3 regions of the Luteibacter sp. TLI7-4A genome follow, and region 3 is predicted to be linked to each of the others. Evidence: predicted binding sites of a transcription regulator. Region 3 holds the regulator's gene; each other region holds the start of a gene.
The links. The regulator HrcA, encoded in region 3, represses chaperone genes, less so after heat shock. The targets are predictions, from matches to a motif close to TTNGCACTCNNNNNNNNNGAGTGCNAA.

Region 1: the regulator HrcA is predicted to act here: its motif matches at 7,831-7,857, upstream of ACR9Y6_RS12885 (co-chaperone GroES).
Region 2: the regulator HrcA is predicted to act here: its motif matches at 4,909-4,935, upstream of rpoH (RNA polymerase sigma factor RpoH).

What each region holds. Positions count from the first base shown of each region.
Region 1 covers NZ_JBPGWO010000001.1:2,914,356-2,924,966, forward strand. Annotated here, with positions in the region: gene glnE (bifunctional [glutamate--ammonia ligase]-adenylyl-L-tyrosine phosphorylase/[glutamate--ammonia-ligase] adenylyltransferase) at 1-2,561, opposite strand, end outside; gene ACR9Y6_RS12870 (LTA synthase family protein) at 2,739-4,631, shown strand; gene ACR9Y6_RS12875 (hypothetical protein) at 4,653-5,576, opposite strand; gene groL (chaperonin GroEL) at 5,784-7,427, opposite strand; gene ACR9Y6_RS12885 (co-chaperone GroES) at 7,489-7,782, opposite strand; gene cutA (divalent-cation tolerance protein CutA) at 7,968-8,291, shown strand; gene ACR9Y6_RS12895 (protein-disulfide reductase DsbD family protein) at 8,362-10,581, shown strand; gene ACR9Y6_RS12900 (TlpA family protein disulfide reductase) at 10,578-10,611, shown strand, end outside.
Region 2 covers NZ_JBPGWO010000001.1:3,068,256-3,078,866, forward strand. Annotated here, with positions in the region: gene ACR9Y6_RS13525 (efflux RND transporter permease subunit) at 1-1,826, opposite strand, end outside; gene ACR9Y6_RS13530 (sensor histidine kinase) at 1,907-3,277, opposite strand; gene ACR9Y6_RS13535 (response regulator transcription factor) at 3,255-3,935, opposite strand; gene rpoH (RNA polymerase sigma factor RpoH) at 4,017-4,877, opposite strand; gene ung (uracil-DNA glycosylase) at 5,225-5,926, opposite strand; gene ACR9Y6_RS13550 (response regulator) at 5,923-6,717, opposite strand; gene ftsX (permease-like cell division protein FtsX) at 6,778-7,758, opposite strand; gene ftsE (cell division ATP-binding protein FtsE) at 7,755-8,432, opposite strand; partial or broken gene ACR9Y6_RS13565 (DEAD/DEAH box helicase) at 9,013-10,611, opposite strand, start outside.
Region 3 covers NZ_JBPGWO010000001.1:1,726,216-1,736,826, reverse strand. Annotated here, with positions in the region: gene ACR9Y6_RS07635 (MASE1 domain-containing sensor histidine kinase) at 1-566, opposite strand, end outside; gene ACR9Y6_RS07630 (response regulator) at 656-1,285, shown strand; gene recN (DNA repair protein RecN) at 1,286-2,956, opposite strand; gene hrcA (heat-inducible transcriptional repressor HrcA) at 3,091-4,152, shown strand; gene grpE (nucleotide exchange factor GrpE) at 4,239-4,778, shown strand; gene dnaK (molecular chaperone DnaK) at 4,910-6,835, shown strand; gene dnaJ (molecular chaperone DnaJ) at 6,963-8,090, shown strand; gene ACR9Y6_RS07600 (DUF2147 domain-containing protein) at 8,147-8,593, opposite strand; gene apbC (iron-sulfur cluster carrier protein ApbC) at 8,734-9,819, shown strand; gene dcd (dCTP deaminase) at 9,890-10,456, shown strand; gene ACR9Y6_RS07585 (hypothetical protein) at 10,544-10,611, shown strand, end outside.

The DNA of each region.
Region 1 (10,611 bases), 1.2 Mb from region 3:
CCCACGCCCTGCTTCAGGTCGACATGATCGGCGTCGGAACGGTCCCGCTCGCCGCGCCAGCGTGCACGCATGGCGCCCACGTCGGCGCGAACGCGCGCGGCGTCACGCGGGGCGCCGAGGATCTCGCGCCGGATGCCCGCAAGGGCGGCGCCAAGCCGCGCATCACCCGCCACCGGGCGGGCGCGCAACAGCGCCTGGTGTTCCCAGGTCCATGCACGGTCCCGCTGGTATGCCTCGAACGCATCGACGCTGGCGACCAGCAGCCCCTTCGATCCGTCCGGCCGCAGGCGCGTATCCACGTCGTACAACCTGCCTGCGTGGGTCTGCACGTTCAGCCAGTGCATCACGCGCTGCGCCAGGCGCTGGTACCAACGCGTGCCGTCGACTGGCCGCGGGCCGTCGCTCATCGCATTGGCACGCTTGCCATCGTAGACGAAGACCAGGTCCAGGTCGGAAGCGAAACCCAGTTCCTCGCCACCGAGGCTGCCATAGCCGAGCACGGCGAACCCGCTACCCTCGCCCGGCAGGCGGCCATGCTGGGCCGTGAGTTCGCGCGTCGCCAGGGCGAGGATCGCCGCGACCACCGCCTCCGCCAGCCCGGCGAGCCGCCGCGCCGTCGCGGTGGCATCCGACCGGCCGTCATTGAAGGCCAGCCCGAGGCGAAAGGCGATGCTCGAACGGAATTCGTTGATGCGTTCCAGCTCGTGCTCCGCGTCGCGCTCATCCAGCGCGCCGAGGGTGCGTGCGATCTCGGCCGAGATGTCCGCACGTTTCAGCGGCAACTGGTCGATGCGCGGATCGAGCACGTCGTCGAGCAACAGCGGTTGCGCGATCACGCGCTCCGCGAGGAACGCGCTGTCCGCGAATACGCCGGCGACACGCCGCCGTGCATTGGGCTGTTCGTCGAGCAGGGCGAGGTACGACGAACGACGCGCGACGGCCTGGACCAGGCGCAGCAAGCGCAAGAGGCTGGCCACGGGCGCCACGCTGCCACGGGCCGCGCCGATCAAGTGGGGCATCAGGCGCTCGATGCGTTCGGACGAACGCGCCGACATCGAGCGGACCGCCGCCGTGCGCGGCAATTTCACCAGCTCGTTGGCCGCTTCCTCGCCAGGGACGAAACCCGACGCCTCCATCATGGCGGCATCGAGGGTCTCTCCCCGTGCCGCCCGCCAGAGTTCGACGTCGGCGATGGGAGCCGTCGCCGTGCCGCCCGCTTCGGGAACGAGCACGGCGGCGAATTCGGCGGACACGGCATCGCGATGGCGGAGCAGATCCAGCGCGAGGTCGTCCCAATGGGCGTAGCCCAATCCAAGGGCCAGCCTTTCGCGCGACAGCGCATCGTCGGGGATATCGTGGGTCTGCGCATCGCGCAGCATCTGCACGCGGTTCTCCAGGCGGCGCAGGAACACGTAGGCCGAGCGCAGCAGCTTCGCCCGTGCCGATGGGATATAACCGCGCGCCTCGCAAGCACGCAGCGCGGGCAGCAGGCCACGCACGCGCAAGGCCGGGTCGCGACCGCCACGGATCATCTGGGTCAGCTGCACCACGAATTCGATTTCACGAATGCCACCGGGGCCGAGCTTCAGGTTGCCGGCGAGATCCTTGCGCGCGACCTCCGCGTCGATCAACGCCTTCATCTCACGCAGGCCGGCGAACGCCGTGTAGTCGAGGTAGCGGCGATAGACAAAAGGCCGGAGCATGTCCTGCAGTTCGCGGCCGGCGACGCGGTCGCCGGCCACCGGCCGTGCCTTGATCCACGCATAGCGTTCCCAATCGCGGCCTTCGCGTTGGTAGTACTGCTCCATCGCCGCGAAGGGCAGCGACAGCCGCCCCGCATTGCCGAACGGACGCAGGCGCAGGTCCACGCGTGCGCAGATGCCATCCAGCGTGGGCTCGGCCAGCAGGCGCACGAGCTGGCGCGTTTCGCGAATGAAGTACTCGCCGTTGTCCAGCGGCCGCGCTCCATCGGTTTCTCCGCCCGAGGCATACGCCAGCACAAGATCGATGTCGGAGGAAAAATTCAGTTCGTTGCCGCCGAGCTTGCCGAAGCCGAGCACCACCGTGCGCTGCGCGACGCCGTTCGCATCGCGCGGCTGTCCGTAGCGCGCATGCATGGCGCTTTCCGACCAGCGCAGGGCAACCTCGAGCAAGGTTTCATAAAGCGCGCTCGTCGAGGAAAGCGTTTCGTCCAGGTCGTCCAGCCCGTTCACGTCGCGAAACACGATGCGGACAGCTTCCGCGTGCCGGAAGCGGCGAAGCACCGACATGCAACGATCCTCGTCCCCCGGCAACTCCAGCGTGGCGCCGCGCGTTCCCGCGTCCGCATTGGCCCGGAGTCGTTCCAGCCCGGCAGGTGCGAGCAGATCGGGCTGGCGACGCAGGATATCGAAGGCGAAGTCCGAGGCGAGCAAGGTTCGCCGGATCCGTTCGGCCACGCCGGCGTCGTCGTATAGCGGGATGCGCGCCGCACGGCATGCCGCCATAACGTCGTCGTAACGGGTGTCGATCAATGCGCGTAGTTCGGGGCTTTCGCGCGGGGCCGTCGTCGATGCATTCATGAGATGGTCATTGTGCCCTAGCCGCGGCGTGGCGCGCTTCCCGCCGTCGGATTGCGATTCATCTCATGTCCCGGCCACGGATCGCAAGAATGCGCGCGCCCTCGCCTGACAACCGGTTCATGTCCACTGCGTTACAGTCCCTACCCCCTTGCTACAGGGGCGTGACAAGAGGGCGTTATGACTTTCGATTCAAAGCGTTGGCGTGACGTGATAACCCGGGCGGCGTTGCCACTCTGCCTCGCCGTGGCGTTCGTTCTCTACACCGGCTTCCTCGATGGCAACCCGGGCGTATCCAGCGCCGAGTGGGCTGCCCGGCCGTGGCACCTGTTCGCCAACGCCTTCCCCGGCCTTCTGCTCGCCTCGCTGTTGCTGGTGCTCACGCGCCGGGCGTGGCTGTCGTTCGGTCTCGCCTTCATGGCGCAGGGCGCCGTACTGGTGGTCAGCGCCATCAAGATGAAGAACCTGGGTGCGCCACTGCTACCCGCCGACTTCCGCATGGTCGGCCAGTTGAAGAACGGTGGGCTGCATCTGCTCGGCGGCTACCTGCCCGCCGATCCGCTGCCCTACCTGGCCATCCTGGGCACGCTCGCGCTCATCGTCCTCATCGCCCGTTACGAACCGCCGCTTTTCGCGCGCCGGACGAAGGGCCGCCGCCTCGTCGCCGGGCTGTCCCTGGTCGCCCTCATGGGTACCCTGTTCGCCGGCGTTCCCGCGTGGTCGACCATCTACGACAAGGACCGCCTGGGCCTGCAACCCTGGTCCGCGGCGGCGAACGCCGGCTACAACGGCGTGGTGACGACGATCGTGCAGTTCCGTCTCCAGGATGCAGGCAAGAAGACCAAAGCCGATCCGGCCGAAGCCGGACGCTTCCTCGCGGACACCGGGCCCGCCCTGCGCGAGCACATGGCGGTGGCGGCGACCCATGGACGACAGACGCCCGACATCGTCGTCGTGCAGAGTGAATCGTTCTTCGATCCGAGCGCGATTCGCGGCCTCGAAAACGAAGACTTCGCACCGAACCTGCATCGTCTCGCGGAGCATGCGAGCACGGGGCGCCTGCATGTCCCGACGTTCGGAGGCGGCACGATCCGTACCGAATTCGAAGTGCTCACGGGTCTGTCGCTGCGCTATTTCCCGACGATGCAATTCCCTTACCTGCAAATGCATTCGGGTGTCGTGCCGGGCATGGTGCGCACGCTGCGTTCCCACGGGTACGAAACCATAGCCGTCCACGGTAACGACGCCTCGTTCTGGAACCGGAGCACGGCGTTCAAGTCGTTGGGCTTCGACCGCTTCGTGTCGCAGCCGGATTTTCCCAAGGACTTCCGCAAGGACGGCGAATACATGGCGGACAGCGCCATGACCGACGAGATCATGAGCCAGCTGAAGGACTCCGGTCCGCCGCGCTTCGTCTTCGCGATCAGCATGGAAGCCCACGGGCCGTACGACAAGAGCGTGAACATCGACACGCGCGAGCGCGACGCCATTCCCGTCCCCGACGGCATCAGTGACGCCGCGAAACTGCAATTGCGCAACTACATCTATCATATGCGCCATGCCGACGCCGAATTAGGCCGTCTCGCCGAACTCCTCAAGCAACGCGAGCGGCCGACCCTGCTCCTGTTCTATGGCGACCACCTGCCCGCACTCACCGAGACATACGACAAACTCGGTTTCGCCGACGGTATCGGCATGTTCAACCAGACCGTGCCCTATATCCTCATCGACACGCACGGCGATGGCCCCGCGCCTGAGAAGGCGGACCTTGCGGCATGGATGCTGCCCGGCAAGCTGTTGGAGCAGGCCGGCGTGCACGACGATCCGTACTTCGCGCTCACCCAGGTCGTCGCTCCTCGCCTCGCCCCGCTCACGCATGCACCGGACGCGCCCACGCCAGCCGAGGATGCCATGCAGAAATATACGGATGTATCCATGGGTAACGTGGCGATGCTTCGGATGAAGCACAAATTGGAGCCGCTGGTCGCGCAATATGCCCTGCCCGAGACGGCCACGCTGGCGCGCCAGCCAGGTACAGCCGAGGAACAGGCTGCATCGGGTGCAGGGCAATAGCCCGCGCAGCGACCAGGAAGGTCAATGCACGACAGCCTGGTCTGTCTCGCGATAGCTGAAGGGCGCCACGCTTGGGTCCGGGGCAAAGCGAACGACAGGGACGATCTTGCCGGTGACGAGGTTGTAGTCGCGCTGAATGAGCTGCGCGCCTTTCAGTCCGGCCACCTCGTACGGCCCCGCGGTGTAGAAGATGGCCTCGATCGGCAGATCCTTCGGCACGGCTGCCCGCCAGTTCCCAAGCATCAATTCCATGTGCCGCATGACGTCGATCATGGCATCGGAGTTCTGGCGTGAAGCGATGCTCAGGGCGAACTGCTGTTGATTACCAGCGAAACCACACTGGTGCTTGAACTGCCCCGGAAACGTGGTGACTTCGATGAAATGCTTTCGCCATGCCTCGACGGTGTCGATCCCCTGGCTCGTGCAAGGCTTGCTCTCGTCCACGTAGAGTTCGCTTGCACCACATCCGTTCGACCCCTTCGCTGGATCCCCGGTCGTACCCCGATCACCCGTCACCGCGTCGTAGGGAAACGAACAGAGGACGCTCACCGGTTCCGTGCCCGGCTCCGCCACGAAGGTGTCGGCCTGCCTGAGAAGCAGTCCGTGCGGGCGCGTTTCCGGAGCGTAGAGGATGCGACTGTCGACGTCGCTGCGCAGATAACTGAAGGAAAGGCCCTCTGGTGTCCCCGTACGTGGGGAGAATTCCCATGCATGCCGGTCAGGCTCACTTTCGTTGGGAACGGCATCGGTTGCGCGAATCAAAACCCCGGAGCAGTAGTAGGCAGCGCGACTATCCGCGCATGACATGCGCGTGTCGTCGTAGCGTGCATTGAGACCTTGGACGATCTGCTCTCCATCGGCCTGTGGCCGGGAAAGATGCGTCTGGCGAGATGTGCATCCGATAACAAGGCACAGCGAAAGAAGAAGACCCAGTCTCCACGTCATGGCGGCGCTCCTTGTAGTGAAACTTCCTTTGCTTCCAGCGAACGCAGGCATGTATGTCGAAGCTCGTGACATCACAGTACACGTCACGCGGCGTCATCGACATGAACCTGCGCCAAGCTGCCGAATCGACGCAATGATTTGTCTTCGCGACAAAAAAACCCCGCGTTTCCGCGGGGTTTTTCAGTTTCGAGCCGGAAAGGCGCGGACTTAGAAGTCCATGCCGCCCATGCCACCCATGCCGCCGGGGGCACCGTGGCCGTGGCCGTCGTCCTTCTTCGGCAGCTCGGTCACGGCCGCTTCGGTCGTGATGATCGAGCCAGCCACCGAGGCGGCGAACTGCAGCGCCGAACGGGTGACCTTGGTCGGGTCCAGGATGCCGAACGCGATCATGTCGCCGAACTCGCCGGTAGCGGCGTTGTAACCGAAGTTACCCTGGCCGTCCTTCACCTGGTTGACGATGACCGAAGCCTCTTCGCCGGCGTTGGTGACGATGGCGCGCAGCGGGGCTTCCAGCGTGCGACGGGTGATCGCGATGCCGAGGTCCTGGTCCGGGTTCTTGCCCTTCAGGCCTTCGAGGGCCTTCAGCGCACGGATCAGGGCGACGCCGCCGCCCGGGACCACGCCTTCCTCGACGGCCGCACGCGTGGCGTGCAGGGCGTCTTCGACGCGGGCCTTCTTTTCCTTCATCTCGACTTCCGTCGCGGCGCCGACCTTGATCACGGCGACACCGCCGGCAAGCTTGGCCACGCGCTCTTGCAGCTTCTCGCGGTCGTAGTCCGAGGAGGTCTCTTCGATCTGCGCCTTGATCTGGCCGATACGCGACTGGATGCGCTCGGCTTCGCCGGCACCGTCGATGATCGTGGTGTTTTCCTTGGTGATCACGACGCGCTTCGCACGGCCGAGGTCGTTGATCGTGGCCTTGTCGAGCTGCAGGCCCACTTCCTCGGAGATGACCACGCCATTGGTGAGGATGGCGATGTCTTCCAGGATGGCCTTGCGGCGATCGCCGAAGCCCGGCGCCTTGACGGCGGCGACCTTGACGATGCCACGGATCGTGTTGACGACGAGGGTGGCCAGGGCTTCGCCCTCGACTTCCTCGGCGACGATCAGCAGCGGCTTGGCGGCCTTGGCGACGGCCTCGAGCACCGGCAGGAGCTCACGGACGTTCGAGATCTTCTTGTCGTGGATGAGGATGAACGGGTCGTCCAGTTCAACCTGCTGCGACTGCTGGTTGTTGATGAAGTACGGCGAGAGGTAACCGCGGTCGAACTGCATGCCCTCGACGACGTCGAGCTCGTTCTCGAGGCCCGAGCCTTCCTCGACCGTGATCACGCCTTCCTTGCCGACCTTGCCCATCGCGGTGGCGATGATGTCGCCGATGTTCGCGTCGGAGTTGGCCGAGATCGTGCCGACCTGGGCGATCGCCTTGTCGTCGGCGGTCGGGTTGGAAAGCTTCTTCAGCTCACCGACGGCGGCCGTGACGGCCTGGTCGATGCCGCGCTTGAGGTCCATCGGGTTGATGCCGGCGGCGACGGCCTTGAGGCCTTCCTGGATGAACGCCTGGGCGAGGACGGTGGCCGTCGTGGTGCCGTCACCGGCCACGTCGGAGGTCTTCGAGGCGGCTTCCTTGACGATCTGGGCGCCGATGTTCTCGTACTTGTCGGCGAGTTCGATTTCCTTGGCGACCGAGACGCCGTCCTTGGTGACGGTCGGCGCGCCGAAGCTCTTCTCGAGCACGACGTTGCGGCCCTTCGGGCCGAGGGTGACCTTGACGGCGTTGGCGAGCGTGTTGACGCCCTTCAGCATGCGTGCGCGGACGTCTTCGCCGAAGCGGACTTCTTTAGATGCCATGAGAGTGAATCCTTGAGATCAGTTGTTTGGGATAGCCGGGAGGAACGGGGCGAGCGGGGGCTCAGCCTTCCAGGACCGCCACGATGTCGTCTTCCTTCAGGAAGACCAGTTCTTCGCCATCGACCTTGATCTCCTGGCCGGCGTACTTGCCGAACAGGACGACGTCGCCTTCCTTCACGCCCATCGGGCGGAGCTGGCCGCTGGCCAGGAGGAGGCCGGTACCGGCGGCGATGACCTTGCCGCGGGTGGGCTTCTCGGTGGCGCTGTCAGGGATGACGATGCCACCGGCGGAAACACGCTCTTCTTCGAGGCGCTTGACGATGACGCGATCGTGCAGCGGGCGCAGTTTGCTCATGACTTCTCCAACCATGTGATTGACGGATAACGAAATTGGTCCACCCTGTTAGCACTTGCCACGGGTGAGTGCCAGAATTTTAGCCAAAGCTCTCCACGAATCGGAAGAGCCTCGGGGTGATCGACAGATGGCGCCTGTGCGAAACCGTTCAAGGCCCCGGGTACAAAAAAGACCACAATCGACCCATGTCCGAACCCATCGCCATCCTTGTCGCCTGTCCCGCCGGCGAACCCGCCGCCGCCCTCGCCCACGGCCTCGTGCAGGCCGGCCTGGCCGCTTGCGTGAACCACCTGCCGGGGATGCGGTCCACCTACCGCTGGAAAGGCGAGGTGGTCACCGACGCCGAGGACCTCCTGCTGGTGAAGACCACCCGGGAAGCCTTCGCGGCGGTCGAGGCCTTCGTCGTCGAGCACCACCCCTACGAGGTGCCGGAGGTCGTGGCCCTGCCGCTGGTGGAAGGGCACGCGCCCTATCTCGCCTGGCTGGAAGCCAGCGTCGATGCAAGCTAATACGGGTATGCCCGGTCATAATGACCGACGCCCAACGCGGTTCGTCACCGCACCGATCCCCGGAGTCGCCATGACGTCGTTCGCCCGCCTCGCGCGGAACCTGGTCGCCGGCCTCGCCTTGCTCGCCGCCCTGCCGGCGCTCGCCCAAAGCGACGACGACCTGCTGCCGGTCACCCAGGCCTTCCACCTCACTTCCGATGCCAGCCAGCCGGGCATGGTGAAGCTGCACTGGCGGATCGCGCCGGACTATTACCTCTACCGGGGCCGGATCAAGATCAAGGCGGCGGAGCCCACGGCGGTCACGCTGGGCGAGGCGACGCTCCCCGATGGCCTGAAGAAGCACGACGAATACCTCGGCGACGTGGAGATCTATCACGGCGACGTCGAGGCCAGCGTGCCGTACACGCGCGTCGACACCGCCACGAAGACGCTCGCCCTCGACGTCCAGTACCAGGGCTGCCATGAGGTGGAGCCGAAGATCTGCTACCCGCCGAACACCGAGCACCTGAAGCTCACGATCGGCGGTGCGTCGACCATCCCCGTCGCGGCGACGCCGGCCGCCAACGGCGCGGCCCTGCTGGGCGCTCCGTCCGCGGCCCCGGGTAGCGAGGCGCAGGCACTCCTCGCCGACCAGGCGTTCCGCTTCGAGGCGCTGGTCAAGGACCACGGCAGCTTGCTGCTGCGCTGGACCATGCCCAAGGATTACTACCTTTACCGTGACAAGACGCAGATCACGGTGACCTCGCCCGCCGGGGTGAGCGCGGGCGAGCCGGACTGGCCCAGCGGCACCGCCCATCACGACGAACACTTCGGCGACACCATCGTCTACTTCGACCAGGTCGAGCTGCCGGTGCCGCTGAACGGCGCCGCGGGCGCCACGGCGGTGGCGGTCGACGTGGCCTACCAGGGTTGCCTGGAGAACGGCATCTGCTATCCGGTCATGACGCGGCACATCAAGGTCGACCTGGGCGCGGGCACGGCATCCGTCGGCGCCCCGTCCGAGGAACAGCCCGCCGCCGCGCCCACGGATGTCGCACCGACGCCGCCACCGCCCGGCCTGGCGCCCGGCGGTGACGCGCCTGTCGGCTTCATCGCGGCCATCGGCCTCGCCTTGCTCGGCGGCCTCGTGCTGAACCTCATGCCATGCGTGTTGCCGGTGTTGTCGCTGAAAGCCATCACCGTGCTCGAAAGCGGGGAAAGCCCGGGCGCCGCACGCAAGCATGCGCTCTGGTACACGGCCGGCGTGCTGGCCGCCTTCGCGATCCTCGGGCTGGTCATCGTCGGCATCCGCGCGGCGGGCCATGGCATCCAGTGGGGCGCGCAGTTCCAGCAACCACTGGCGATCGGCCTGCTCGTCTACGTGATGCTGGCGGTCGGCCTTTCGATGTCGGGCGTGTTCGAGATCGGCGGCTCGCTGGGCAACGTGGGCAGCGGTCTCGCGGCGCGCTCGGGCCCCTCCGGCGATTTCTTCACCGGCGTGCTGGCCGTGGTCGTGGCGAGCCCTTGCACCGCGCCCTTCATGGGCTCCGCGATCGCCTTCGCCTTCGCCGCGCCCCTGGGCGTGGCCTTCCTGATCTTCCTGGCGCTCGGACTCGGCCTCGCCCTGCCCTTCCTGCTGATCGGATTCGTGCCGGCGATCGCGCGGCTGTTGCCACGTCCGGGCCGCTGGATGGAGACCCTCAAGCAGCTGCTGGCGTTTCCGATGTACCTCACGGCCGTCTGGCTGCTCTGGGTACTGACCAAGCAGCGCGGCGCCGATGCGACCGCCCTCGTGCTCGCCGGCGGCGTACTGCTGGCCATGGCGCTGTGGTGGTACGGGCGCAGCCGTGGAGCGCGCCTGTCCTGGGTGTTCACCAGCGTGCTGATGGTCGGTGCCGCCGCGGCGCTCTGGGCCGTGCATGGCCTGCCGGCGCAGGCCGCGACCCTGCGCGTGGCCGCCGACGGGTCCGTGCCGTATTCCCCGGAAAAGCTGGCCGAGCTGCGTGGCGCGGGAACGCCGGTCCTGGTCGACATGACGGCCGACTGGTGCATCACCTGCAAGGCGAACGAGAAGGCGGTGCTCGATACCGATGCCTTCAAGGCCTTGCTCGCCCGCACCGGCACCGTCTACATGAAGGGCGACTGGACCGACGTGAACGCGACCATCGCGGCCTTCCTCGAGCAGTACCACTCGGTGGGCGTTCCGCTCTACGTGGTCTATCCGAAGGGCGGCGGCGATGGCCGCAAGCTGTCCACGGTGCTCACCTACGACAGCGTCGAGAAAGCGCTAGAGGCCGCCGCGCATCCATGAGCCGCGGCCCGACCTTCTGGATCGTGGTAC
Region 2 (10,611 bases), 1.3 Mb from region 3:
AGTTCCTCCTTGGGAACGATCCTCCGCACGGCGTCGGTCACCTCGGCGAAGAGGCGCGCGCTTTCCTCCACGCGCGTCCCGACGGGAGCGCGCACGTGCATCAGGATCTGGCCCGAGTCCACCGACGGGAAGAAGTTGCGGCCGAGCATCGGCACCAGGGCGAAGGAGAACACCACGAAAGCCATGAAGCCGATGGTGAAGGCCTTGCGGTGATGCAGGGCGAGGGCGAGCAATCCGTGGTAGCTCTCGCGTATCTTTTCGAAGCGGGCCTCGAAACGGCGCTGGAACCGGACCAACGGATTGCGCGACGGCTTCTTGCCCTCGCCATGCGGGTCGTCGTGCGAGTGTGGGTGCAGCAGGTACTTGGCCATCGTCGGCACGAGCGTGCGCGAGAGGATGAAGGACGCGATCATCGCGAACATGACCGCCTCGGCCATGGGCACGAAGAGGAAGCGCGCCACGCCCTGGAGGAAGAACATCGGCACGAACACGATGCAGATGCACAACAACGAGACGAAGGCCGGCGTCACGATCTGCGCGGCGCCATCGAGGATCGCCGTCTCGACGTCCTTGCCGTGCTCCAGGTGCCAGTTGATGTTCTCGATGGTCACCGTGGCATCGTCCACGAGGATGCCCACGGCCAGCGCGAGGCCACCCAGCGTCATGATGTTCATGGTCTCGCCCATCGCCGACAAGGCCGCGATGGAACCGAGGATGGCCAGCGGGATGGACGTGGCGATGATCACCGTCGAACGCCAGCTGCCGAGGAACAGGAGGATCATCAGGCTGGTGAGCGCCGCGGCGATGATGCCTTCGCGGGCCACGCCTTCGATCGCGGCGCTCACGAAGAGGGACTGGTCACCGATGGGCGCGATCTTGAGGTTGGACGGGAGTGCCTCCTTCATCGCGGCGACGCGCTCCTTGATCCCGGCGATGATCGCCAGCGTGGACGCCGAGCCGTTCTTCAGCACGGTCATCAGCACCGAGCGGTCACCGTTGACGTGCACGATATTGGTCTGCGGCGGCGAGCCGTCGCGCACGTGGGCGATGTCGCGAATGAAGACGGTGGCACCGTTGACCGTCTTCACCGGCAGGTTGCCGAGCTCGTCCACGTCCGACGGCGAATTGTTGAGCTGCACCGTGTATTCGTACTCGCCGATCTTCTGCGTGCCCACCGGCGTGATCAGGTTCTGCGCGGCCAGCGCGTTGGCGACGTCCTGCGCGGACAGTCCGCGGGCCTGCAACGCCGGCGGATCGATATCGATCTGCACCTGGCGCGTCTTGCCGCCGAACGGGAACGGAATGGCCGCGCCGGCCACGGAGGTCAGTTGCGGACGGATGATATTGAGGCCGAGGTCGCCCAGGTTCTGCTCGGTGAGACCCTCGCCGGACAGCGCCAGCTGGATGATCGGCACCGTCGACGCGTTGTAGTTCAGGATCAGCGGTGGCGTGGTGCCCTGCGGCAGCTGGCGCAAGAGGGTCTGCGCGACGGCCGTGACCTGGGCGTTGGCGGTGCGGATGTCGACGGTCGGCTGGAAGAAGATCTTGATGATGCCGAAGCCCTGGATCGAGCTGGCCTCGATGTGCTCCACGTCGTTCACCGTCGTGGTCAGCACGCGCTCGAACGGCGACGAGACGCGTCCGACCATCTGGTCCGGCGGCAGGCCGTTGTACTGCCACACCACCGCGATCACCGGAATCTTGATGTCGGGAAAGATGTCCGTCGGCGTGCGCAGCGCGGCAAGCGGACCGATGATGAGGATCAGCAGGGCGAGGACGACGAAGGTATACGGCCGCGTGAGTGCGATCCGGACGATGCCAATCATGGGAAGACGGATTCCGAGCGCGATGTTGCGTCGCGGCGGATTTTGCGCCCGGCGGAATCCGCCGCGTAGTTAAGATTTATTTAGGCGGCCGGACACGTCACGGAAAACACCGCACCCTTCTCGTTTCCACCCACCGACAACGAGAACCCGTGCAGGCGGACGATAGCGCTCACGATCGCGAGACCCAGCCCGCAGCCCGGCTTGGTGCGGGTCTCGTCGCCCCGGTAGAACCGGCGGAACACCGCCTCGCGCTCGTTCGGCGGGATGCCGGGACCGGTGTCCGCGATATCCACCCGCGCGTCGCCCGTGGGATCGGTGAGCGCCACCAGGCGTACCGCGCCCCCATCCGGGGTGAACTTGATCGCGTTACCGACGAGGTTGGCGAATGCCTCGAACATGAGCTGGGGGTCGCCGCGAAGCGGTGGCAAGCGGCCCACCTCGATCTCGAACAGTTGCCCGCGATCCTCGGCCAGCGGTGCGTAGAACTCGTGCACGTTGCGCAGCACGATACCCAGGTCCATGTTTTCGAAGCATGCGCTGCGCTGGCGGTCCTCCAGTTCGGATACCCGCAAGAGGGCACGGAACCGGCTGAGGACGGTGTCGATCTCGGCCACGCAGGCGTCGAGCTGCTCCGCTTCGGGCTTTCCCTCGAACTGCTGCTGCAGGCGATACAGGCGCGTGCGCATCCGCGTGAGCGGCGTGCGCAAGTCGTGGGCGATGTTGTCGGTGACGCCCTTCACCTCGCCGAGCAGGCGCTCGATCTCGGTCAGCGTGGTATTTACCGTCGCGGCCAGCAGGTCCACCTCGTCGCCGCCGCGCGTGACGGGCAGGCGCACGCTGAGGTCGCCTTCGCGGATTGGCTCCATCGCCCGCTGGATCGCCCGTATCCGCCGTGCGGGACCACGGGCGATCAGGACGCCGCCGAGCAGGCCGGGAATGAGTGTCAGTGACAGGCCCCACAGCAAGCCGCGGCGAATGATCGCCCCGATGCCGTCGATGGTCGTGCTTTCCTTCGCGACGACCAGGCGGTCGCCATTGGGCAGCACGCGGGTGATGCCGCGCGCGCGCATGGTGGCGTTGCGGGTGGGGCCGGCGAGGCTGGCATTGACCGAACGCACGACGCCCTCGTCGGTCAGTTCCTCGGGCACCTTGCTGATATTGCCGGCGATGCGCGCGCCCTTCGCGTCGAACAAGCCGATCCACATGAAGCCCTGGACGTCGATGGCGCTTGCCGCCTCGACGGTCGCCGGCAGGCGCCGCTGGTCCGTGTTCTCGAGGTAATGGATGCGCGCGGCGAGCATCTGGTCGACCACGCCCGACAGGTAGCGCGAGGCCTCCCATTGCACGACACCCAGCAGCACGACGGACCAGATCGCGAACAGGGCGCCATAGATGAGGATCAGGCGCGAGGTGGCGGAACGCCAGGCGTCAGTCAGCGGGCGCAAGGACATACCCCGAGCCGCGCACGGTGCGGATGAGTGGCGCCTGGCCGGCGCCGTCGATCTTGCGCCGCAGGCGGCCGATATGGACGTCGATCACGTTGGTGCCGGGATCGAAGTGGAAACCCCACACATGCTCGAAGATCATCTGCCGCGTCACCACCTGGCCCGCGTTGCGCATCAGGAATTCGAGCAGGCGGAACTCGGTGGGCAGCAAGGTGAGCGCTTCGCCATTGCGCTCGGCGTTATGGCGGACCAGGTCCAGTTCGAGGTCCGCGACGCGCAGCCGCGTATCGTTCGCGCTCGGCCGGCGCCGGCGCAGCAAGACCTCCGCACGCGCGGCCAGCTCATCGGGAGCGAACGGCTTGGTGAGGTAGTCATCGCCGCCCGCACGCAGGCCACGTACGCGATCGTCCACATCGGACAGGGCGCTGATCATCAGGACCGGCGTATCGACGTTGCGCTTGCGCAAGGCCGAGACCACATCGATGCCGTCCATGCCCGGCAGCATGCGATCGAGGGTGATGATGTCGTAGCCGTCCTCTAGCGCGCGCGCGAGCCCGTCACGGCCGTTGGCCACCCAATCGGCGGCAAGACCGTGCGCACCCAGCTCCGCGACGATGTCGCGGGCGGTCACTTCGTCGTCTTCGATGACCAGGGCCCTGGGCATCAGGATTCACTCCGCATGGACTGAGGCAACGGAAAACGGCCCCTCGCGGAGCCGTTCCGGATCTTACGCCAGTTCAGAGGATCAGGCCGCGATGGCGACGCGCATCTTCTTCATGGCATTCGCCTCGATCTGGCGGATGCGTTCGGCGGAAACGCCGTACTCATCGGCCAGGTCCTGCAACGTGGCCTTGTTGTCCTCGGCCAACCAGCGGCGTTGGATGATGTCGCGCGAGCGGTCATCCAGGTTGCCCAGGGCGGAGGACAGCGCGCCCATCTGGTTGTTGCTGGCATCTTCCTCGGCGAGGTTGTCGTACGGATCGGCGCCTTCGTCGACGAGGAACGCCGCGGGTGCCGGCTTGTCGTCGTCATCCGCGTCGGCCGGGGCCTCGAAGCCCACGTCACGACCCGATAGCCGCGATTCCATCTCGCGGACGGTGGCTTCCGGCACGCCAAGGTCCTGCGCGACGACGCGCACTTCCTCGGCGTTCATCCAACCCAGGCGCTTCTTGCTCTTGCGCAGGTTGAAGAACAGCTTGCGCTGCGCCTTGGTGGTCGCGACCTTCACGATGCGCCAGTTGCGCAGGATGAATTCGTGCATCTCCGCGCGGATCCAGTGCACCGCGAAACTGACCAGGCGAACGCCCTGGTCCGGGTCGAAGCGCTTCACCGCCTTCATCAGGCCGATGTTGCCTTCCTGGATGAGATCGGACAGCTGCAAGCCGTAACCGTTGTAGCCGCGAGCCACATGGACCACGAAACGCAGGTGGGACATCACGAGCTGCTTGGCGGCGTCGAGGTCGGCGTCGTCGTGGAAGCGGCGCGCCAGCGACTGCTCCTCGTCAAGGCTGAGCACCGGGATGCGATGGACCGCCGAGATATAGGAATCCAGACTGCCAACGACGCTCGGTAGCCCGTAGTTACGGGTGGCGAGGGCTTGGGACATGTGTGGAACCTCCTGAAAGTCTGTATGCAGATTAGCAGTCCCGAAGTGAGAGTGCTAAGTCAGCCCGAAGTTCATATCGGTTAACTGTACGCAATGGTACAGAAATACCCTCCGGCTGTCCAGAGGACTCAGAGGGAGGTATTCAGGAGGCAGACGGCCGGCCGTGGAGCCGACCCCGTCGGCGATGGGTGCTTGCCGTGACCTGGCCCGCTGCCGCGGGATCGCCGACAAGGTCGGCTCCCACCAAGACCCGGGGCAAGCTCCCACCGAGGCCCGAGGCAAGCTCCCACCAGGACCCGAGGCAAGCCCCCACCAAGGTCTCTGGCGAGCGCCCATCGCCCCTCGGGTCAGGCGACGAGTTCCGCCCTCGGCGGCAACGACCAGTCGATCGGCGGCTCGCCCCGCGATTCCAGGTAAGCGTTCGCCAGGGCGAAATGGCCACAGCCCATGAAACCACGGTGCGCGGACAGGGGCGAGGGGTGCACGCTGCGCAGGATCTTGTGGCGCCGGCCATCGATCAGCTGGCCCTTCTTCTGCGCGTGGCTGCCCCAGAGCATGAAGACGAGGCCGTCGCGTTCGCGGTTCAAGGCATCGATGGCCGCGTCGGTGAAGCCCTCCCAGCCCTTGCCCTGGTGCGAACCCGCCTGCCCGGCCTCCACCGTGAGCACGGCGTTGAGCAACAGCACGCCACGATCGGCCCACGGCGTGAGGCAACCGTGGTCGGGGCGTGGGACGCCGAGGCAATCCTCGATTTCCTTGAACATGTTCTGCAACGACGGGGGCACGCGCACGCCGGGCCGCACGGAAAAACTGAGGCCGTGCGCCTGGCCGGGGCCATGGTAGGGGTCCTGGCCGAGGATGACGACGCGCACCTTGTCGAACGGCGTGTGCGCGAACGCGTTGAAGATCTCCGGGCCGGGCGGGTAGATCGTCTTGCCCCGCGCCTTCTCCTCGCGAAGAAAGGCCGAGAGCGCCCGCATCTCCGGGCGATCGAGGTAGTCGCCGATCCTTTCCTTCCAGGACGGCTCGAGCTTCACGCGATCGTTCAACTTTCCGCCCTGTCTCGAAGGTGCAAGGCCACCCGGAGCTGGAACAGCAGCTTGGTGATGAGCAGCTTCTCCTCGACGGGTTTCTCGACGAGGTCGTTGGCGCCGGCGCGCAGGAGCGCCGCCTGGTTCGCGGGATTCTCGTCGCCGGTCATGACCAGCGTGGGAAGCCGCCCCTTGCCGTAGCCGAACTCGTTGCGGATGCGCTCGACGAGGTCGCCGCCGGTGAGTTCTCCCTTGAGGCTGACATCGGTAAGGACCACGTCGGCGCCCATCTCGCCACGCGCCCTGGCTTCGCGCAGGTGTGTGAGCGCGTCCTCCGCGCTGATGACATGGCGTACGGTAAGGCCGTACTTCTCCATCATGCGTCGCGTGGCGAGCGCCACCACGCGACTGTCCTCGACATAGAGCACTTCGCCTTCCGCGCCGCCCTCGGGACGCACGTAGCCGCGGATGAACTCGGCCAGGGCGCCGAAACCCAGGGACTTGTCGAAGTAGTCGGTGACGAACTCGCCCAGCTCGCGCCGGTGCAGGCGCGCTTCGACGTCGCCGGAGACCACGACGATCGGCATGTAGATCTGCGGCGCGGACTCGCGCACGAAACGCGCCACGTCCAGCCCGTCCATGTCGGGCAGGCGCAGTGCCACGGTGACGAAGTCGAAGACGCCACGCTGCAACTCGGCTTGCGCCTCGGCGCCGGTGGACACACCGACGATCTCCACGCCCGGTACTTCCGCGTTGACCACGCGCGCGATCAACTGGCGGACGACTTTCGAGCCGTCCACCACGAGCATGCGAGGCGTCGCGCCCGCGACACCCGAACCGATGTGAGATCCCACCCCGCCCTCCCCCTGTCAGGCCGTCGCGGCGCGGCGAATCTGCCGCGCGCTGACGAGCCGCGCACCGAGCCACCCCAGCACGGCCGAGGCGAAGGGTACCGAAAGCAGGAGCCAGGCGGGGAGTCCGCCGAAGCTCACGCTGCCGTCGTACGCCGCGGCCAGGCGGCCGACGGGCCCGGCGAGGGCCAACTCGAGGACCACGGCCAGCGCCACGGCGAGGACACCTGCCAGGAAGCCAAGCCAGATACCGGCATACAGGTACGGACGGCGAACGAACGGACGACTCGCGCCGATGAGCAGGAGCACGCCGATCTCGGCGCTACGGCTCTGGATATCGACACGGATCGTATTACCGACCACCAGCAGGGCGGCGACGCCGAGCAACAGGGCCAGCAGGCTGACCGCACGGGTACCCACACCGAGCAGGGCATCGAGACGCTGCCGCCATGCACCGGTGTCCTGGACCATGTCGACGCCGGGCGTGGCCTTCATCGAATCGACGAGGCGGCCGATGTCCTCGGCCGACAAGCCTGGCTTGGGCTGCACGGAAAGCACGTAAGGCAGCGGGTTGGCATCGAGCGATTGCAGCGCGCCCGAGAAACCCTGTACCTCCGCCAGTTCGTCGAGGCCATCCTTCGGCGTGCGCACGACGATGTCGGCGACTTCCGGACGACCGCGCAGGGCGGAAGCGGCGGTCTCGGCCATGCCGGCGTTCTGGCCGGGCTTCATGAAGGCGCTGATGGACTGGTTGCGACCGAGCGCTTCGCCCATCCGCTGCACGTTGCCGAGCAGGAGGTAGAAGGTCAGCGGCAGGGCCAGCGCCACGCCCATCACGGCCACGGTGAGCAAGGTGCCGAGCGGGCGGGCGCCGAGACGGCGCAGGCTGATAGACATGCTCCAGGCATGGTGTTCACGCCATGCCCCCACCTTGCGCGGTTCGCTGCGACGGGTCTTTTCCGGCTCGGGCGCGCGACGCGGCTCGCGGACGGCGTTCATACCACCTCCATCGCGGGGACGTCGGCGACCAGCTTGCCGTGATCGAGCACGACGACGCGTTTCTTCATTCGCTTGATCAGCATGAGGTCGTGGCTGGCGACGAGGACGGCGGTACCGACCGCCTGGAACTCCGCGAACAGGCCCATGATCTCCATCGCCAGTTGCGGGTCGAGGTTACCCGTGGGCTCGTCGGCGATGAGCACGGCGGGTTTGGCGACGATGGCACGCGCGATGCCCACGCGCTGCTGTTCACCCGTGGAAAGCGCCTCGGGCAATTGCTTCTCGTAGCTGAGCAGGCCGACCTTTTCCAGCGCCGCGCGCACGCGCCGGCCACGATCGGCTGGCGAGACGCCCGCGATGATCAAGGGCAATTCGACGTTGGCGAAGACGCTGCGGTCCAGCAGCAGGCGGTGGTCCTGGAAGACCATGCCGAGCTTGCGCCGGATCTTCGGGATCTCGGCGGGGCGCACGGTGTTGAGCTTGCGGCCGTCGAGGGTCACCACGCCGTTGGTCGGGCGCTCGATCATCGCCAGCAGTTTGAGCAGCGTGCTTTTCCCCGCCCCGGAGTGACCGGTGACGAAGGCCATTTCGCCTGCCTCGACGCTAAAGGACACATCGGTAAGGGCCTGGTGATCGCCCTCGTACCGTTTGCTCACCAGATCGAAACCGATCACCGCGTCACCCGTTGGCCCGTGAAGCCCCAGAGGATAAGGGATGTGGTGTTGCTTTTGCGGCGCGGCGCCCGATGGGGTTCAGCCAATCGCACACCGGATCGGAGCTGCCTGCCGTGGGAGCCGACTGCCGTGGGAGCCGACTGCCGTGGAAGCGGATTGCCGTGGAGCCGCCCAGCTGTGGGAGCCGCTTCAGCGGCGACAGGGGACTTGCCTCAACCTGGCCCGCTGCCGCGGGATCGCCGACAAGGTCGGCTCCCACCAGAGCGGGCTTCCCACCACGTCGGCCGGCCGGGCCGGCCCGGCGGGGCGGCCCGGCGGAACTCGGCCTGGTGGGAGCCGACCCTGTCGGCGATGGGGTGCTTGCCTCAGCGCCCGCCGAACAACCGGCCGATGCGGCGCAGGAGACCGACCTTTTCCTTGGCGGGCGACGCCGCCGGAGCAGGCGCGGACGCCGGCCGGCTGGCCGTCACCTGGCGCGAAGGACGGCGGTTCGGGTTCGGCTGGCCTTCGGCATGCCGCGAAGCACCCGGTTGCTGCGCCCTGGCGGAGTCGCGCATCGAGGCGCCGTTGCCAGCCGACGAGGCCTCGCGGCCGCCGCTCGAACCTTCGCGGCCACCGTTGCGCCTGTTCGCACTGTTACCGGCATTGCCCGCGCCGCCGGCGTTAGCGCCCTCGGCGCCCTCGCGGGCCCCGCGGCCACGGCCGCCGCGACGGCGGCGCTTCTTCGGCGCGGAGGCATCGGCCATCGCTTCGGCGGCCGCCGGGAGTTCGGCGACCGTTTCGGCGACGACCACGGTCTTCATCGGCACTTCGGTCGACACGCTGTCCGCGGCGGCGGCCGGCCGGTCTTCGCGCGGCGGACGCGGGCGGCGCTCGCGGCTACCCGAACGCTCCCCGGAACGCGGACCGCCACGACCGTCGCGACCGCCACGGCCGCCCTTCTCCGGCGGCGCGCCGCGGGTCGGGATGTGGCCGTCGTTGTCGTTCGGATCGTCGATCTCATCCTGCACGCCATCCGCGCGCGGACGCGGCGGCGGCATCACCAGCATCTTCGCGTCGATGGACGCGGTCGGGATCTTCTGGTTGATGTAGGCCTCGATGTCGGGCAGGCCCATGGCGTAGAGGTCGCAGGCGAAGCTGATGGCGTCGCCCTCGGCGCCAAGCCGGGCGGTGCGGCCGATGCGATGGACGTAGTCCTCGGCGTCCTGAGGCAGGTCGTAGTTGAAGACGTGGCTGACCGCGGGAATGTGCAGGCCGCGGGCGGCCACGTCGGTGGCCACGAGCAGGTCGATCTGGCCATCCTGGAATCGCTGCAGCAGCTTCTGCCGCTTCACCTGCGGCACGTCGCCGGAGATGGCGCCGACGCGGAAGTTGTGCCGCTTCAGCCGGTCGGTGATGCGCTCGGCGGCGGCCTTGGTGTTGACGAAGATGATGCTGCGCTCGGTCTTGCTCTCTTCGAGCAGGTTGAGCAGCAAGGGCATCTTTTCTTCCTTCGAGGGGAAGTAGACCACCTGGCGAACGCGGTCGGCGGTGACGTTCTCGGTCTCCACCACGAGCTTTTCGGCTTCGTGCATGTGCTCGTACGCGAGCTCCAGCACGCGGTGGCTCAAGGTGGCGGAGAACAGCAGCACCTGGCGGGCTTCGCGCGACGGCAGGCGGCGGAAGATGAAGCGCACGTCCTTGATGAAGCCGAGGTCGAACATGCGGTCGGCTTCGTCGATGACCATGACCTCGACGCTGCCGAAGCCGAAGACGTCCTGCTTGTAGTAATCGAGCAGGCGGCCCGGCGTGGCGATGATGATGTCGCAGCCGTCGCGCAGTTGCTGGCGCTGCTTGTCGTAGTCGACACCGCCGTAGATGAGGGCGCTGCGCAGGCCGGTGGCCTTGCCGATGGTCTGGAAGTCCTTCTCGATCTGGATCGCCAGTTCACGGGTGGGTGCGATGATCAGGGCGCGGGGATCGGAATCCTTGCGGTCCGGATGCGCCGGGTTCTTCAGCAGGCGGTCCATCAGGGCGACCAGGAAGGCGAAGGTCTTGCCGGTGCCCGTCTGCGCCTGTCCGGCGACGTCGCGGCCGGTCAGGGCGATCGGCAGGGTCAGCGCCTGGATCGGCGTGCAACGGGTGATGCCGGCGGTGGCGAGGCCCTGGTGGAGCAGCGGATGGAGGTCGAGGTTTTCGT
Region 3 (10,611 bases):
AGGCCGTCGAGCAGCAGCTCGCCCATCGCCGCTTGGGTGGGCCGCTCGCGGAACGCCAGGATCATGACCGGCACCACCAGCAGCACGCCCAGGTAGTTGCCGAGCAGGTCGCTGCCGAAGGTGGTACCCAGCATCTCCACCGGGGCGGCGGGATGCATGGAGGCCATCATCGCGGCGTTGCCGGCGGTGGCCACCGTGGCCGTGACCATGGCCGAGAGCAGCAGGCGGGCGACGTCCTCGGGCGTATTGAGGCTGGCGTGCAGGTGCGCGCGTCGCAGCAGCCACAGGCAGGCGGCCACCATCAGCGGCTCGGGAGCGTCGCCCAGGACGAAGCCCGCGCCCCCGATCGGCAGGCCACTGCGCCATTCGCAAAAGGCGCTGGCGGCGATCTCGGCGCCGAGGATCCAGAACCAGTGGCGCGTGCGCATCAACAGCAGCGCGCCAAAGCGCAGGCCGAAGGGCAGCACCCAATAGGGCTGCTCGGTCGGCCACAGCATCACCCACGCCGCGGCGTACGCGAGCGCGAACAAGGGGCCGGCGAAGCGTGAAAGACCGTGTAGTCGCATTGGCGGCAATGTTACACGGCGGATGCGCGGAGCCGACGGCGGCGATCGGGCCGTACGCACGCGTCGGGAGAGCCTGCTACATTCTGCCCATGCCAAGAATCGTCCTTGTAGATGACCATGCCATCGTCCGTGAGGGTTTCAAGCGCCTCATCGAGCTGGAACCCGACCTCGACGTCGTCGCCGAAGCCCGCAACGCCGACGAGGCGGTGGACGCTGTCACCCAGCATCGGCCGGACCTGGTGGCCGTGGACCTGTCCCTGCCGGATGGCAGCGGGCTGCCGCTGATCGAGCACCTGGGCAGCATCGCCCCGGGCATGAAGATCGTGGTGCTGAGCATGCACGACGGCGAGCCCTACGTATCCGAGGCGCTGCGCCGTGGTGCCCGCGGCTACGTGACCAAGGGCGTGGCGCCCGAGGAACTGGTGGCGGCGGTGCGTTCGGTGCTCGGCGGCGACCAGTACCTGAGTTCCGACCTGCGCGAGCGTCGCTCGGGCCGGCCCACGACCGACCTGGACCCGTTCAATCGCCTGACGGCCCGCGAGCGGGAGGTCTTCCTGTTGCTGGCCGCCGGACGCGCACCGAAGCAGGTGGCCGCGGAACTCGGGATCGGGCAGAAGACGATCTACATCCATCGCGCGGCGGTGATGAACAAGCTCAACGCCGGCTCGGAACTGGACCTCTACCGCATGGCGCAAGAGCGCGGCCTGATCCGCACCTGATCACCCCTGGGCGCGATCCAGCATCTTCTTCGCATGCGCCCGGGTCTCCTTGGTGATCTCCACCCCCCCGAGCATGCGGCTGAGCTCGTCACGCCGTCCGGCGGCATCGAGCGAGTGGATGCGTGTACGCGTGGCCTCGCCATCGCTCTCCTTCGCCACCTGCAAATGCGAGTGGCCCTGGGCGGCCACCTGCGGCAGGTGCGTCACGCAGAGCACCTGCACGCGTTCGCCGAGGGCGCGCAGCTTCTGGCCGACCACTTCGGCGACCGCGCCGCCGATGCCGGTGTCCACTTCGTCGAAGATCATGCAGCCGATGTTGTCGTTGCCCAGCGTGGCAACCTCGATGGCGAGGCTGATGCGGGCGAGTTCGCCACCGGAGGCGACCTTGCGCAGCGGACGCGGCGGCTGCCCCGGGTTGGCACTGACCAGCAGTTCGCAGCGCTCCCGTCCCTGCGGATCGGGCTCGTCGCCCTCGGCGCGTTCCAGCGAGACTTCCAGCCGTCCACCAGCCATGCCCAGTTCGCCCATCAAGCCGGCGACCGTGGCGCCAAGGCGTGCCGCGGCCTCGGCGCGTGCCTTTGACAGGGCGGCGGCGGCGGTGTCGTAGGCCTGGCGCAGGCGGTCGCGCTCGCGACCGAGGCGGTCGAGCGCGTCGCCGGCGCCTTCGAGTTCGGCCAGGCGTTCGCGGACCTCGTCGGCCTTGGCCGTGAGTTCGGCGATGGGCAGGCGGTAGCGGCGTGAGAGATCGTGCAGATGGGTGAGGTGGGTATCCACCTCGGCCAGCCGCTCGGGATCGAGTTCGACATCCTGTGCGTAGCGGCTGAGGCCGTCCACGGCTTCGCCCACCTGAATCTGCGCGCTGTCCAGGAGTTCCAGCGTCGGCGCGAGCGTGGCGTCGAGTTCGGCCAGTCGCGACAGTTCCGCGTGCGCGCGGAGCAGGGCGCGGCCGATCGCGAACTCGCTTTCACCATCCAGCATCTCGACGACGCCGTTGGCGCCCTCGGCGAGGCGGCCGGCGTTGGCGAGACGGCGGTGCTGTGCTTCGAGGTCTTCCAGCGCGGCCGGGGCCAGCGCCCAGCGGTCGAGTTCCTCCAGTTCGTGGCTCAGCAGCTCGATCTGGTGTTCGCGGTCGTCGCCACCGGAGAGCGTGCGGATACGCGCCACGGCGTCGCGCCACGCCTTGGCCGTTTCGCGTACCTGGGCCAGCAGCGCTTCGTTGCCGGCATACGCGTCGAGCAGGGCCATCTGGTGCTGGCGCGAGAGCAGGGCCTGGTGCTCGTGCTGGCCATGGATCTCGACGATCAGCGCGGCCAGCGCCGACATCTGGGCGAGGCTGGCCGGACGGCCGTTGATCCAGCCACGCGAGCTGCCTTCGGTGCGGATCACACGGCGGAGCTGGCAGGTCTGCCCGTCGTCCAGTTCTTCCTGGCGCAACCAGTCCAGGGCCTCGGGCAGGCCGGCCAGATCGAATTCCGCGGCCAGTTCGGCGCGGTCGCTGCCGGCACGGACCATGCCGCTGTCCGCGCGGGCGCCCGCCAGGAGCATCAGCGCATCCACCAGCAGGGACTTGCCGGCACCGGTCTCGCCGCTGACCACGGTGAGGCCCGGCCCGAAGGCGACCTCGGCTTCTTCGACGACGGCGAACTGGCGGACGTAGAGCGAGGTGAGCATGGGCACGGGAGTGGCGAATGGAATCGCGCCGATTGTAGCGGCAGCGGCGTCGCAGAAGCCGAGACTTGCAAGCGGAGCGGCTAGACCTTATTGATAGCCCGAGGATCCGACCCCCTTCCCATCCAGTCAGGCGCATGAATCCGTTTTCCGGTCACGACATCGATGCTCGCGCGCGCCGGCTGCTGCGGACCCTGATTTCCCAATACCTGTCCGATGGCGAGCCGGTCGGCTCACGCACGCTGGCGCGGTCCTCCGGCCTGGAAGTCAGCCCGGCGACGATCCGCAACATCATGGCCGACCTCGAGGATGCCGGCCTGGTGGCCTCGCCGCACACCTCGGCCGGGCGTATTCCCACGCCGCGCGGGCTGCGCCTGTTCGTCGACAGCCTGCTCGAACTCAAGCCGCTGCCGCGCGACGAGATGGCCCGCTTGCAAGGCGGCCTGCCGCCACACCAGACGACCACCCGCGACCTGCTCGGCAATGTCTCGAACCTGCTCTCGGCGATGACCCATTTCGCCGGGGTGGTCACCGTGCCCCGCCAGGGCGATTTCCCCCTGCGTCACATCGACTTCGTCAACCTGCCGGACGCCCGCGTGCTGGTGATCCTGGTGTTCTCGGACAACCAGGTGCAGAACCGTGTCGTCCAGCTGGCCCGTCCGCTGGAAGGCTCCGACCTGGAGCAGGCGGCGAACTACCTGAACGCCCAGTTCGCCGGGTTCCGCCTGGCCGATATCCGTGCGCACCTGGCCGCGGAACTGCGCGAGGCGGGCGGCGAGATCAACCGCCTGCTGTCCAGCGTGGTGGAACTGGCCACCGCCTCGTTCTCCGCCGACGAGGACGCGGACGATGTCCTCGTCAGCGGCCAGACCAACCTGATGGGTTATTCGGAACTGGCCGACATCGACCGGCTCCGCGATCTCTTCGACGCCTTCCAGCAGAAGCGCGACCTGCTCCAGCTCATGGAAATGTGCGTCAAGGCCCCTGGCGTGCGGCTGTTCATCGGCGAGGAGTCCGGATTCTCGGCCCTCGACGGCTGCAGCATCGTCACCGCCACCTATGGCACGAGTGGCCGCATGCTCGGCGCGATCGGAGTTATTGGACCGACGCGTATGGCATATGAGCGGGTGATCCCGGTGGTCCAGGCCACCGCCGGACTGCTCAGCGACGCCTTGAATCGCGCCGCGGCGACCTCATAAACCGCCACGGGAGGCGGGTTTACTATTTCCCGCGAATGTTCGGCCCCTCCATGGAGCGGGTCGGTAAGCTGACATTTGGAGTACGCATGCATAACAACGATCCCCACGTGCCGGATCCGGTACAGGACGGCGGCACGGCCGGCAACGAGAGTGTCAATGCCGACTTCGACGCGCTGACCGCGAAGCTGGCCTCGCTCGAAGCCGAGCTGGGCCAGGCGCGCGAGACGGTCCTGCGCGAGCGGGCGGAGATCGAGAACCAGCGCCGCCGTCTCCAGCGCGACCTGGACAACGCCCGCCGCTTCGCCAACGAGAAACTGCTGGGCGAGTTGCTCCCGGTGTACGACGGCATCGTGCTTGGCCTGGCCAACGAGTCGGCCGATGCGAAGGCCCTTCGCGAAGGCCTCGACCTGACGCTGAAGCAGTTGGAAAAGGTGATCCAGAGCAACGGGCTGAGCGTGATCGATCCGCTGCACAAGCCGTTCAATCCGGAACACCACCAGGCGATCAGTTCGGTCACCTCGAACGAACACGCACCGGGCACGGTGGTCGCGGTCGTGCAGAAGGGCTTCGTGCTCAACGATCGCCTGCTGCGCCCGGCGCTCGTCGCCGTCGTCGGCGATCACTGAATGAAAACCCCGTGTGGCGCGGTTTTCGCGCAGGCGGGGAGTCTCACCAGGCATTGAATCGATGGGGCCGGGCCCCATTTTCAAACACAGTCGCGGCCGCGGGGGCCGCTTAGCAATTCGGAGCAACTTCAATGGCCAAGATCATCGGCATCGACCTCGGTACGACCAACTCCTGCGTCGCAGTGATGGAGGGTTCGACCGCGCGTGTCATCGAGAACGCGGAGGGCGATCGCACCACGCCGTCCATCGTCGCTTTCACCAAGGACAGCGAGGTCCTGGTCGGTGCGCCGGCCAAGCGCCAGAGCGTCACCAATCCCAAGAACACCTTCTACGCGGTGAAGCGCCTCATCGGCCGCAAGTTCACCGACGCCGAGGTGCAGAAGGACATCAAGATCGTGCCGTACAGTATCGTCGCGCACGATAACGGCGATGCCTGGGTGCAGACCGCCGACGGCAAGAAGATGGCGCCGCAGGAGATCTCCTCGAAGGTGCTGATGAAGATGAAGAAGACCGCCGAGGACTTCCTGGGCGAGTCGGTCACCGAAGCGGTCATCACCGTGCCGGCGTACTTCAACGACAGCCAGCGCCAGGCCACGAAGGATGCCGGCAAGATCGCCGGCCTCGACGTCAAGCGCATCATCAACGAGCCGACCGCGGCCGCCCTGGCCTATGGCCTCGACAAGACCGACGCGCGTGACCGCAAGATCGCCGTGTACGACCTCGGCGGCGGCACGTTCGACGTGTCGATCATCGAGATCGCCAACGTCGACGGCGAGAAGCAGTTCGAAGTGCTCGCGACCAACGGCAACACCTTCCTGGGTGGCGAGGACTTCGACAACCGCGTCATCGATTACCTCGTCGAAGAGTTCAAGAAGGAGCAGGGCATCGACCTGCGCCAGGACCAGCTCGCGCTGCAGCGCCTGAAGGACGCCGCCGAGCGCGCGAAGATCGAGCTTTCCTCGGCCCACCAGACCGACGTCAACCTGCCGTATGTCACCGCCGACGCCTCGGGCCCGAAGCACCTCAACATCAAGCTGACCCGCGCCAAGCTGGAGTCGCTGGTGGAAGACCTGGTCAAGGGCACGATCGATCCCTGCCGCACCGCGCTCAACGACGCCGGCCTGCGCGTGTCAGACATCCACGAGGTGATCCTCGTCGGTGGCCAGACCCGCATGCCGAAGGTGCAGGAAGCGGTGAAGGACTTCTTCGGCAAGGAGCCGCGCAAGGACGTCAACCCGGATGAAGCCGTGGCCGTGGGTGCCGCGATCCAGGGCGGCGTGCTGGGTGGTTCGGTGAAGGACGTGCTCCTGCTCGACGTCACCCCGCTGTCGCTCGGCATCGAGACGATGGGTGGCGTGATGACCAAGCTCATCGAGAAGAACACCACGGTGCCGACCAAGGCCTCGCAGGTCTTCTCCACCGCCGACGACAACCAGACGGCCGTTACCGTGCACGTCCTCCAGGGCGAGCGCGAGCGCGCCAACGCGAACAAGTCGCTGGGCAAGTTCGACCTGCAGGGCATCCGCCCGGCGCCGCGCGGCACGCCGCAGATCGAGGTCACCTTCGACATCGACGCCAACGGCATCCTTCACGTGTCGGCGAAGGACAAGGACACCGGCAAGGAACAGAAGATCGAGATCAAGGCCGGTTCGGGCCTCTCGGAGGAAGAGATCCAGCGCATGGTCGCCGACGCGGAAGCCAACCGCGAGGAAGACAAGAAGTTCCACGAACTGGTGCAGGTGCGCAACAGGGCCGACCAGCTCGTGCACGCCACGCGCAGCCAGCTGAAGGAACACGGCGGCAAGATTCCGGCCGAGCAGCTCGCCGGTATCGACAACGCGGTGTCCGAGCTGGAGAAGCTCAAGGACAGCGACGACAAGACCGCGATCGAGGCGAAGATCGCCAACCTCGAACAGGTGGCGCAGGCGCTCGCGGCGGCGGCGCAGTCGGGCGGCGCGCAGGACACCGCGCAGCAGTCCGCGCCGGGCGGCGGTTCGGCTCAGCCGGACGACGTGGTCGACGCCGAGTTCACCGAGGTCAAGGACGACAAGAAGTAAGTCGTCCTGCTAAAGCGATGCCATGCCGCGGCCAGAGCGTCCGCGGCATGGCAAGGGTCAACCGGATCGATCGCGCCGAAGGGTTTCCCGCCGGCGCGTTCGTTCGTCCAGGGAAAGCAAGCGTGCAATGAGCAGCAAGCGCGACTACTACGAAATCCTCGGTGTGGAACGCACCGTGAGCGAGGGCGACCTCAAGAAGACCTTTCGTCGCGTCGCGATGAAGTATCACCCCGACCGCAATCCGGAACCGGAAGCGCTCGAGAAATTCAAGGAAGCCAAGGAAGCCTACGACGTACTCTCCGACGCGCAGAAGCGCGCGGCGTACGACCAGTACGGCCATGCCGCCTTCGAGGGCGGTGGCTTCGGTCGTGGCAACGGTGCCGGCTTCGGCGACGTGGGCGACATCTTCGGCGATATTTTCGGTGACATCTTCGGCGGTGGCGGCGGACGCCAGCGTACGCGCCGCGGTGCCGACCTGCGCTACATGATGGATCTCGATCTCGAGGAAGCCGTGTTCGGCGTCGAGAAGAAGATCGAGGTGCCCACCCAGGTCAATTGCCATCACTGCAACGGCACGGGCTCGGAGGACGGCAAGGTCTCCACCTGTTCCACCTGCGCAGGCCACGGCCGCGTGCGCATGCAGAACGGCATCTTCTCCATCCAGCAAGCCTGCCCGACCTGTCATGGCTCCGGCCAGAAGATCGACAAGCCCTGCAAGAAGTGCCACGGCGAGGGTCGTCTCGAGGAAGAGCGCACGTTGTCGGTGCGCATTCCGGCGGGCGTGGACAACGGCGATCGCATCCGCCTGACCGGGCAAGGTGAAGCCGGTCCCGCGGGTTCGCCGGCCGGCGACCTCTATGTGGAAGTGCGCGTGCGCGAGCACAAGATCTTCCACCGCGACGGTTCCGATCTCTACTGCGAAGTACCCATCCGCTTCGCGCAGGCCGCGCTCGGTACCGAGCTGGCCGTGCCGACGCTCGAGGGCGAGGTCCCGGTGAACGTGCCGCCCGAAACACAGACGGGCCAGCAATTCCGCCTGCGCGGACGCGGCGTCAAGTCGGTTCGCGGTGGCCGTACCGGCGATCTCATCTGCACCGTGGTGGTGGAGACACCGGTCCGCCTCACGAAGGAGCAGCGCGACCTGCTTACCCAGCTGGAAGCCACGTTCGTGGGCGAGGAAGCGGCGAAGCACACGCCGCGTTCGAACACCTTCATCGACGGCGTCAAGGACTTCTGGTCACGCGTCACGTCGTAACCGACGATGGCGGCAGGAGCGCAATGGCGTGCTCCTGCCGCTCGTGACCCGCCGGCTTACTCGGCCCGCACCCACTCCTGGCTGCGCCCGATCAGCGAGAAGCCCACGTATCCGTGGACGTCGAGGGTTTTTCCGCCGTTCTCCAGCTTGAGCGTGACCTTGTAGATCTTGCCCTTGGCCGGGTCGAGGATCTGGCCGCCGGACCACTCGTCGCCATCCTTCTTCAGGCCCCACATGATGGTCATGCCTTCGATGGGCTTGTTCTTGCGCTCGCCATCGCACTCGGTGCAGAGCGGATGCGGGCCGTGGTCGGACTTGAGCACCTGGATCACCTTGCCCTCTAGCAAGCCGCCGTTCTCGGTGATCTCGACGATGGATTTCACTTCCTTGGTCTTGTCGTCGATCGTCTTCCACTTGCCCACGGGCGAGTCGTTGGCGGCCAGGGCGGGGAGGGCGCTCGCGGCAAAGGCGAGGGCGACGGCGGTGCGGATCAGAGGCTTCATAGGCTCGGGGACTCCCCATACGGTCAGGTACGGCCGGAGCCTGACGACCGCCGCGACGCCCGTCAAGCTGCATCGCGCCAGACCGTGCCGGGGCCCACGCTGGCATAATGGCTGATCTTCGATTTTCCTCACGTGTCCCCATGACCCAGCCCAGCGAAACCCTCGTCCGCGGCATCCTCGACCGCGTTATCGATCCCCATTCCGGGCAGCCCCTGGGTGCGTCCCTGCGCGCTGTCGGCGTGGACGGAGACCGCGTATCTGTGGATATCCAACTGGGTTATCCGGCCACCGGGTACCTGGAGCAGGCGGCGCACGACGCCAGGGACGCCCTGCAGGCGGACCCGGCCATCGCCTCGGCAGCCGTGTCGGTCAGTTGGCGCGTGCACCCGCACAAGGTGCAGGGCCAACTGGCGCCGTTGCCGGGCGTGAAGAACATCATCGCCGTCGCCTCCGGCAAGGGCGGCGTGGGCAAGTCCACGGTGTCGGTGAACCTGGCCCTGGCCCTCGCGGCCGAAGGCGCCACGGTCGGCATCCTCGACGCCGATATCTACGGGCCGAGCCAGCCGCGCATGCTCGGCCTCAGTGGCAAGCCGTCGTCGCCCGATGGCAAGAGCATCGTGCCGATGCGCGCCCATGGCCTCCAGGCGATGTCGATCGGCGTGCTGATCGAGGAGGACACGCCGATGATCTGGCGTGGCCCGATGGTCACCCAGGCGCTCATGCAGCTCCTGACGGACACCCTCTGGGAAGAGCTCGACTACCTCATCATCGACCTGCCGCCGGGTACCGGCGACATCCAGCTCACGCTTTCGCAGAAGGTGCCGGTGTCCGGCGCGGTGATCGTCACCACGCCGCAGGACATCGCCCTGCTCGATGCACGCAAGGCGCTCGGCATGTTCCGCAAGGTGGAGGTGCCCGTCCTCGGCGTGGTGGAAAACATGGCCACCCATATCTGCTCGAACTGCGGGCACGAGGAACATATCTTCGGCCACGGCGGCGGCGCCCGCATGGCGCAGGAAGCCGGCATCGCCTACCTCGGCGACCTGCCGCTGGACATCCGTATCCGCCAGCAGGCGGACGACGGCAAGCCCACCGTGGTCGCCATTCCCGACTCCGACCTTGCCGCGCGCTATCGCGCCATCGCCCGCACCACCGCCGCCAGGCTGTCGCTGCAGGCGCGCAACAAGGCCATTTCGTTCCCGAAGATCGTCATCCAGAACACCTGACCGCCGACGCCCAAGTGGCGTGCACGGCAACGTTCCTATACCTTTCCGGCTCCAGCGAGGGAGACAGTAAGTGAGCATCAAGTCCGACAAGTGGATCCGCCGCATGGCCGAGCAGCACGGCATGATCGAGCCGTTCGCCCCTGGCCAGGTCAAGGAGCGCGACGGCCACCGGCTGGTGTCCTACGGCACGTCCAGCTACGGCTACGACGTGCGTTGCGCCGACGAGTTCAAGGTGTTCACCAACATCAACTCCACGATCGTCGATCCGAAGGCCTTCGACGAGCGCAGCTTCGTCGACGTCAAGTCCGACGTCTGCATCATTCCGCCCAATTCCTTCGCGCTGGCGCGCACGGTTGAGTATTTCCGCATCCCACGCCAGGTGCTCACGATCTGCCTCGGCAAGAGCACCTACGCGCGCTGCGGCATCATCGTGAACGTGACCCCGCTCGAACCCGAGTGGGAAGGCCACGTGACCCTGGAGTTCTCCAACACCACGCCGTTGCCCGCAAAAATCTACGCCAACGAGGGCGTGGCGCAGATGCTCTTCCTCGAGTCCGACGAGGAGTGCGAAGTGTCCTATGCCGACCGCGGCGGCAAGTACCAGGGCCAGCGCGGCGTCACCCTGCCGAGCACCTGAACGCGGCCTTCACGTCGCATCCGCGCGCGACATCGGCGCGCGGTAGACTCGCCCATTCCAAGCCATACCGATCCACGGAGACACCGCATGATCCGAGTTCCCACCCTGATGGCCCGCGCCGCCGCGGCGCTCCTCCTCGCCAGCATGCTGGTGCT